3 regions of the Paenibacillus sp. CB74 genome follow, and region 1 is predicted to be linked to each of the others. Evidence: a T-box and tRNA genes for the amino acid it is inferred to sense, from the RefSeq annotation. Region 1 holds a T-box; the other regions hold tRNA genes.

What was found. The T-box of region 1 lies ahead of leuS (leucine--tRNA ligase). A T-box ahead of a tRNA ligase gene usually reads a tRNA of that ligase, here a tRNA-Leu.
Region 2: it encodes a tRNA-Leu, which carries the amino acid that the T-box ahead of leuS (leucine--tRNA ligase) is inferred to sense. The anticodon was not compared.
Region 3: it encodes a tRNA-Leu, which carries the amino acid that the T-box ahead of leuS (leucine--tRNA ligase) is inferred to sense. The anticodon was not compared.

The regions. Positions count from the first base shown of each region.
Region 1 covers NZ_CM146009.1:456,255-458,489, forward strand. The annotation lists gene ACX9NY_RS02040 (phosphotransferase family protein) at 1-791, shown strand, start outside; T-box leader at 902-1,171, shown strand; gene leuS (leucine--tRNA ligase) at 1,249-2,235, shown strand, end outside.
Region 2 covers NZ_CM146009.1:5,008,277-5,010,511, forward strand. The annotation lists gene iolD (3D-(3,5/4)-trihydroxycyclohexane-1,2-dione acylhydrolase (decyclizing)) at 1-140, opposite strand, end outside; tRNA gene ACX9NY_RS22145 (tRNA-Gly) at 514-584, opposite strand; tRNA gene ACX9NY_RS22150 (tRNA-Pro) at 596-669, opposite strand; tRNA gene ACX9NY_RS22155 (tRNA-Leu) at 677-755, opposite strand; tRNA gene ACX9NY_RS22160 (tRNA-Arg) at 773-849, opposite strand; tRNA gene ACX9NY_RS22165 (tRNA-Gly) at 856-930, opposite strand; tRNA gene ACX9NY_RS22170 (tRNA-Leu) at 941-1,021, opposite strand; tRNA gene ACX9NY_RS22175 (tRNA-Lys) at 1,028-1,103, opposite strand; tRNA gene ACX9NY_RS22180 (tRNA-Tyr) at 1,114-1,199, opposite strand; tRNA gene ACX9NY_RS22185 (tRNA-Thr) at 1,209-1,284, opposite strand; tRNA gene ACX9NY_RS22190 (tRNA-Phe) at 1,305-1,380, opposite strand; tRNA gene ACX9NY_RS22195 (tRNA-Asp) at 1,395-1,472, opposite strand; tRNA gene ACX9NY_RS22200 (tRNA-Met) at 1,498-1,571, opposite strand; tRNA gene ACX9NY_RS22205 (tRNA-Val) at 1,588-1,663, opposite strand; tRNA gene ACX9NY_RS22210 (tRNA-Glu) at 1,786-1,857, opposite strand; tRNA gene ACX9NY_RS22215 (tRNA-Asn) at 1,862-1,937, opposite strand; tRNA gene ACX9NY_RS22220 (tRNA-Ala) at 1,939-2,014, opposite strand; tRNA gene ACX9NY_RS22225 (tRNA-Ile) at 2,049-2,122, opposite strand; rRNA gene rrf (5S ribosomal RNA) at 2,161-2,235, opposite strand, start outside.
Region 3 covers NZ_CM146009.1:6,513,065-6,515,299, forward strand. The annotation lists tRNA gene ACX9NY_RS28655 (tRNA-Glu) at 1-41, shown strand, start outside; tRNA gene ACX9NY_RS28660 (tRNA-Val) at 109-184, shown strand; tRNA gene ACX9NY_RS28665 (tRNA-Met) at 203-276, shown strand; tRNA gene ACX9NY_RS28670 (tRNA-Asp) at 302-379, shown strand; tRNA gene ACX9NY_RS28675 (tRNA-Phe) at 475-550, shown strand; tRNA gene ACX9NY_RS28680 (tRNA-Thr) at 571-646, shown strand; tRNA gene ACX9NY_RS28685 (tRNA-Tyr) at 656-741, shown strand; tRNA gene ACX9NY_RS28690 (tRNA-Trp) at 748-821, shown strand; tRNA gene ACX9NY_RS28695 (tRNA-His) at 852-924, shown strand; tRNA gene ACX9NY_RS28700 (tRNA-Gln) at 947-1,021, shown strand; tRNA gene ACX9NY_RS28705 (tRNA-Gly) at 1,026-1,100, shown strand; tRNA gene ACX9NY_RS28710 (tRNA-Cys) at 1,107-1,180, shown strand; tRNA gene ACX9NY_RS28715 (tRNA-Leu) at 1,187-1,265, shown strand; gene ACX9NY_RS28720 (class I SAM-dependent methyltransferase) at 1,430-2,235, shown strand, end outside.

The DNA of each region.
Region 1 (2,235 bases):
CCCCTTCGGCTTCCACCAATCTGATGCGCTGTGAGCAGGATCTGATGATTGCTGAGGTCGAGGCACTGCGTCTCATCGGCGAGTTGAAGGATGTTCCCGTACCCAAAGTTCTGGTTTATGATGATTCGTTAACCATGGCTTCAGCGCGGTATTTTATCATGGAGTACATGTCTGGAACACCCTATAATCAGGTCAAGGATCAGTATTCTGCGGAAGAGCAGGAAGCCGTTGAACAACAACTGGGGCGTTACAATCGTCGAATAAATGAAATCAAGGGCGAGAAGTTCGGATATTTCTCGGAGCAAAAACAGCGTTATTCCACATGGAAAGAAGCCTTTATGAACCTGATGGAAGACGTTCTTGCCGATGGGGAAGAAGCCGGGATTACATTTTCGATGGATCACTCTGAATTGAGACGTTTGATTGAAGAGAAATCGGATGTGTTGGACGATGTAAAGGAACCTGCGCTTATCAGTTGGGATCTGTGGGATGGCAATGTTCTAGTAGACAAAGTTCGCATCACAGCAATTATTGATTTTGAACGTTCACTGTGGGCAGACCCTCTGATGGAGCATTATTTCAGTCATTTTAACTATACACCCGGTTTTGTGAAAGGTTATGGGCTTGCGATTACGACTGAAAGTGAGCTAAAAAGAAGAAGTCTGTATGACTTGTACTTTGATCTGGTGCTGCGCATTGAGTGCGCTTATCGGCAATATGACAATCAGGAACATGTGAATTGGACTATTCATAACCTGGAGGAAGGAATTGAGCGATTTCGGTTATCCTGAACAGCACCAGCGTTATGAAGGATACAAACTGTGATCTTCAAGAAGGCAATTATAAGGTGTAATATTGACTTTGGGCTTGCTTTTTTATATAATGGTCCCGATATTGTATACATATTTCGATGATAAGGATTAGTAGTGATTTCTGTACATCACAGAGAGCCGGCGGTTGGTGCAAGCCGGTTGACAGTAAATTGCGAACTCGCCTTGGAGAAATGCGGTGATTACACCATCCTGTCTAACCTGCTAAGTATAAGCTGGAATTCAGGAATGGAAATCCGCATCGGTTAACCGCCGTTACAGGTCCAAAGGGAGTGGATGACGAAGCACGTTCGTCCGCTAACTAGGGTGGTACCACGGGAATTCAACCTCTCGTCCCTAGCGCTGCAAACGCTACGGGATGCTGAGGTTTTTTTGTTGCAATTAAAGCTAAGCGAGTAACCTGAAGGAGGAACAATAGATGAGTGAGAATAACCAGCCGAAGCACGGCTATCAGCCACAAGTCATGGAAAAAAGTTGGCAGCAATACTGGGATGCCAATAAAACGTTTAAAACGGGTGAGGACCCTGCTAAACCGAAATTTTATGCACTGGATATGTTCCCTTATCCATCCGGTTCAGGTCTGCACGTAGGTCATCCGGAAGGATATACGGCAACGGATATCGTTTCCCGTTACAAACGTATGCGCGGTTACAATGTATTACATCCGATGGGGTGGGATGCTTTCGGTCTGCCTGCTGAGCAGCATGCATTGGATACAGGTGAACATCCACGGCATATTACATTCCGCAATATTGACAACTTCCGTCGCCAGATCAAATCACTCGGTTTCTCTTATGACTGGGATCGTGAGATCAGCACAACGGACCCTGAGTATTATAAATGGACACAATGGATCTTTATCCAGTTGTACAATAAGGGCCTCGCTTATGTGGACGAAGTCGCAGTAAACTGGTGCGAAGCACTTGGAACGGTACTGGCTAATGAAGAGGTTATTGATGGCAAGAGTGAACGCGGTGGACATCCGGTTGTACGTAAACCGATGCGTCAATGGGTATTGAAAATTACCGAGTATGCAGAGCGTCTGTTGGAAGACCTGGAAGAGCTGGATTGGTCTGAAAGCATCAAGGATATGCAGCGTAACTGGATCGGTAAATCGACAGGTGCAGAAGTTGTTTTTGCCATTGAAGGTCGCGAGGAAGTTATTAAGGTATTCACTACCCGTGCGGACACATTGTTCGGTGCGAGCTTTGCAGTACTTGCTCCGGAACATGAATTGGTAGAAGCGATTACAACGGATGACCAACGTGAAGCGATTCAGGCTTATCAGGAACAGGCTTCTCGTAAGAGTGATCTGGAACGTACGGATTTGGCCAAGGACAAAACAGGTGTATTCACTGGTGCTTATGCAATCAATCCCGTTAATGGTGCAAAATTGCCGATCTGG
Region 2 (2,235 bases), 2.3 Mb from region 1:
CCAATGCCTGTTACGTTGCCATGTCCAAAAATACCGATGATTCCCTTCACAAACTTGGTTTCCACCCCGTCAACCGAGATATATTGCTGATCCAGATATCGAAGCAGTGCCTGAGCCATCGTTAATCTAATTGTATTCATGAATTCATCGCCTTCCTTTCCTTTACGGGTTAAGCGCTTAATCTACGTTAAGTTTAAGCGCCTTACCCCTAAAGGTTAAGCGCTTAATTGATATGGTATTACAGGTTAATGATTTACGCAAGCTATTTTTGTAAGCGTTTTTATAAATGTGATGCAGAAAAAATATTCAAGTGTTCGAAAATGCACTAAACCTTCTTCATTGGAACACCTCAAGAATTACTAAGAACAGGTCTAAAAATGTGGGGAATGTATCAAAAGGTTGGGATACATACTCATATCATCTGAAATCTCTGTATATATTCATGATCCATATGCCTATAAATGCAAAAAAAGAAAGAGATGGTGAATACCATCTCTTTCTTTTCAATATGTAAGCGGGTGATGGGAATCGAACCCACGCTATTAGCTTGGAAGGCTAAAGTTCTACCATTGAACTACACCCGCAAATAAAAAAATCGGGATGACACGATTTGAACATGCGACCCCCTGGTCCCAAACCAGGTGCTCTACCAAGCTGAGCTACATCCCGTTATCTATACCGGCGAGAGGACTCGAACCTCCACGGTTTCCCACTCGATTTTGAGTCGAGCGCGTCTGCCATTCCGCCACGCCGGCAAAATATGAAGTTATAATGGCGCGCCCTGAGAGATTCGAACTCCCGGCCTTTTGATTCGTAGTCAAACGCTCTATCCAGCTGAGCTAAGGGCGCAAATATTGGAGCGGAAGACGGGAATCGAACCCGCGACCCTCGCCTTGGCAAGGCGATGCTCTACCGCTGAGCCACTTCCGCAAATAAAGAATGCGCGTGGAGGGACTTGAACCCCCACGTCAAAGACGCTAGATCCTAAGTCTAGTGCGTCTGCCAATTCCGCCACACGCGCATATAATGGTGAGTCATGAAGGGCTCGAACCTTCGACACCCTGATTAAAAGTCAGGTGCTCTACCAACTGAGCTAATGACTCATAGAAAAACTGGTGGAGGATGATGGATTCGAACCACCGAACCCGTACGGGAGCAGATTTACAGTCTGATGCGTTTGGCCACTTCGCTAATCCTCCAGGATTACATGGTGCCGGCGAGAGGACTTGAACCCCCAACCTACTGATTACAAGTCAGTTGCTCTACCAGTTGAGCTACACCGGCGTATTACATGGTGTGAAAAATGGTGGCTCGGGACGGAATCGAACCGCCGACACGAGGATTTTCAGTCCTCTGCTCTACCGACTGAGCTACCGAGCCTTATAAAATTAAAATGGCGGAACCGACGGGATTCGAACCCGCGATCTCCTGCGTGACAGGCAGGCATGTTAGGCCAACTACACCACGGTTCCATAATACTTTCTCGAGGAAAGTTAATTGCGGGGGCAGGATTTGAACCTGCGGCCTTCGGGTTATGAGCCCGACGAGCTACCGGGCTGCTCCACCCCGCGTCGTTATAAGATAATATGGTGGAGGCTGAGGGGATCGAACCCCCGACCCTCTGCTTGTAAGGCAGATGCTCTCCCAGCTGAGCTAAGCCTCCATAATATGACCCGTAGGGGATACTCTCACTTCGTTCGAGACTGCGAAGCAGTTGCTCACGAGGTATATCCTCCGACGAACCTTTGGGATTCTCATCCCTTGTTAAAGCAATAGGTATTGCTATGACCCGTAGGGGATTCGAACCCCTGTTACCTCCGTGAAAGGGAGGTGTCTTAACCCCTTGACCAACGGGCCTTAATGGCTCCCCGAACAGGACTCGAACCTGTGACAACTCGATTAACAGTCGAGTGCTCTACCAACTGAGCTATCAGGGAATGGTGGAGCCAAGCGGGATCGAACCGCTGACCTCCTGCTTGCAAGGCAGGCGCTCTCCCAGCTGAGCTATGGCCCCATACTCTGGTTTGTTTCTTGTAGTGGTCTTGCTATGGGCCCTGGTGGACTCGAACCACCGGCCTCACCCTTATCAGAGGTGCGCTCTAACCAACTGAGCTAAGGGCCCTTATCAATTTTCGAAAAAAAATACCCCAGTGGGGTTTCGCTTGGCGGCGTCCTACTCTCCCAGGACCCTGCGGTCCAAGTACCATCGGCGCTAGAGGGCTTAACGGTCGTGTT
Region 3 (2,235 bases), 810 kb from region 1:
CTTTCACGGAGGTAACAGGGGTTCGAATCCCCTACGGGTCATATTAACTTCAAAAAAAGAAGTTGATTTTTACAACAAGATTATGATATGATCATAAATGTGTTGTTCGGAGGCTTAGCTCAGCTGGGAGAGCATCTGCCTTACAAGCAGAGGGTCGGGGGTTCGATCCCCTCAGCCTCCACCATAAGATTTTTAATAACGACGCGGGGTGGAGCAGCCCGGTAGCTCGTCGGGCTCATAACCCGAAGGCCGCAGGTTCAAATCCTGCCCCCGCAATTAACTTTCCTTGTGAAAGTACTATGGAACCGTGGTGTAGTTGGCCTAACATGCCTGCCTGTCACGCAGGAGATCGCGGGTTCGAATCCCGTCGGTTCCGCCATTTAATCTTTACATGAGGCAAACTGTTCACTACATCTGCTGTATGGCACTGATGCCCTATATAAAGTGTAAGGAATTAAGATTAGACTTTATTATGGCTCGGTAGCTCAGTCGGTAGAGCAGAGGACTGAAAATCCTCGTGTCGGCGGTTCGATTCCGTCCCGAGCCACCATTTTCAAAACAATTTAATATGCCGGTGTAGCTCAACTGGTAGAGCAACTGACTTGTAATCAGTAGGTTGGGGGTTCAAGTCCTCTCGCCGGCACCATGTAATCCTGGAGGATTAGCGAAGTGGCCAAACGCATCAGACTGTAAATCTGCTCCCGTACGGGTTCGGTGGTTCGAATCCATCATCCTCCACCAGTTTTTAGGGGCATAGTTTAAAGGTAGAACAACGGTCTCCAAAACCGTTGGTGTGGGTTCAATTCCTGCTGCCCCTGCCAATTAACTTTTAAGAAATTTAACCTTTTGTGGCGATCGTGGCGAAGTGGTTAACGCACCGGTTTGTGGATCCGGCATTCGGGGGTTCAATTCCCCTCGATCGCCCCTTTGTTTTTTTATTTTTTATTGGGGATTAGCCAAGCGGTAAGGCAACGGACTTTGACTCCGTCATGCATAGGTTCAAATCCTATATCCCCAGCCATTATGCGGACGTGGCTCAGCGGTAGAGCATCGCCTTGCCAAGGCGAGGGTCGCGGGTTCGATTCCCGTCGTCCGCTCCAAAATATGGCGCCATAGCCAAGTGGTAAGGCACAGCTCTGCAAAAGCTTTATCCCCAGTTCGAATCTGGGTGGCGCCTCCAGTATATGCCGGCGTGGCGGAATGGCAGACGCGCTCGACTCAAAATCGAGTGGGAAACCGTGGAGGTTCGAGTCCTCTCGCCGGTATATTGAATAGCCCTACATGTTGCTTATGCAATGTGTAGGGCTATTTTGTTTTATACAGATTTTTGTACAGTAAAGAATATTGGACTTTAATAAACATTGACGTATGATTATATTCAGTATATTGTAGATAAGTAAAGTCTTTAATTTAGAGGGAGTGAAGCAAAGTGAATAATGAAAAAAATGTATCGGATACCGATCTGTTATTTAATCTTTCTGTATGGGAAGAGGCATGGAAAAATCGTCCGAGAAGTCCAAAATATAAAAAGAAAAGCGCCCCATTTAATACAGAAGAAGCATTTGAACGATGGGCTAGGGATTATCATGTACAGTCGTACTCTGAAGAAGGGAAGCAACGTTCTGAGCGTATTATGAATTGGATTGAGAATCAAGGTGTGGAGTTCGAGGGATTATCCATTTTGGACATTGGAGCTGCTTCGGGCATATTCACCATTCCTTTTGCAGAGAAGGGAGCAATTGTGACTGCAGTTGAACCATCTGAGTTGCTTGTCTCCCTGATGAAAGAGACGATACCTACAGCTCTTGAATCTAATATCGAAATCGTTAAAGAACGGTATGAGGAAATCTCCATTCAGGATAAAGGCTGGGAGAAGAAATATGACTTTGCATTTGCATCCATGTGTCCGGCAATGTCAGATTGGGAAACGATCGAGCAGGCAATCAACTGTGCCCGGAAGTATGTGTATATAAGCACTATGGCTGGACAGAAGGAACACACATTAATAGATGAACTTAAGGATGTACTGGGGGTAACTTCTACATACAAGGCTGGTGATATGGGATATATTCAACAGTTACTGTATTTAAAAGGTTATTCATACACTATGATCATTACGAGAGAAGTTAACTCATTTGAAGTACCAGTGGAAGAGATTATCGACAAGCTGCCAGAATTGCTTAATACGTATGAGTTACCATCGGATGAAGATTCTCTTAGTCTGGCTGAGAAATA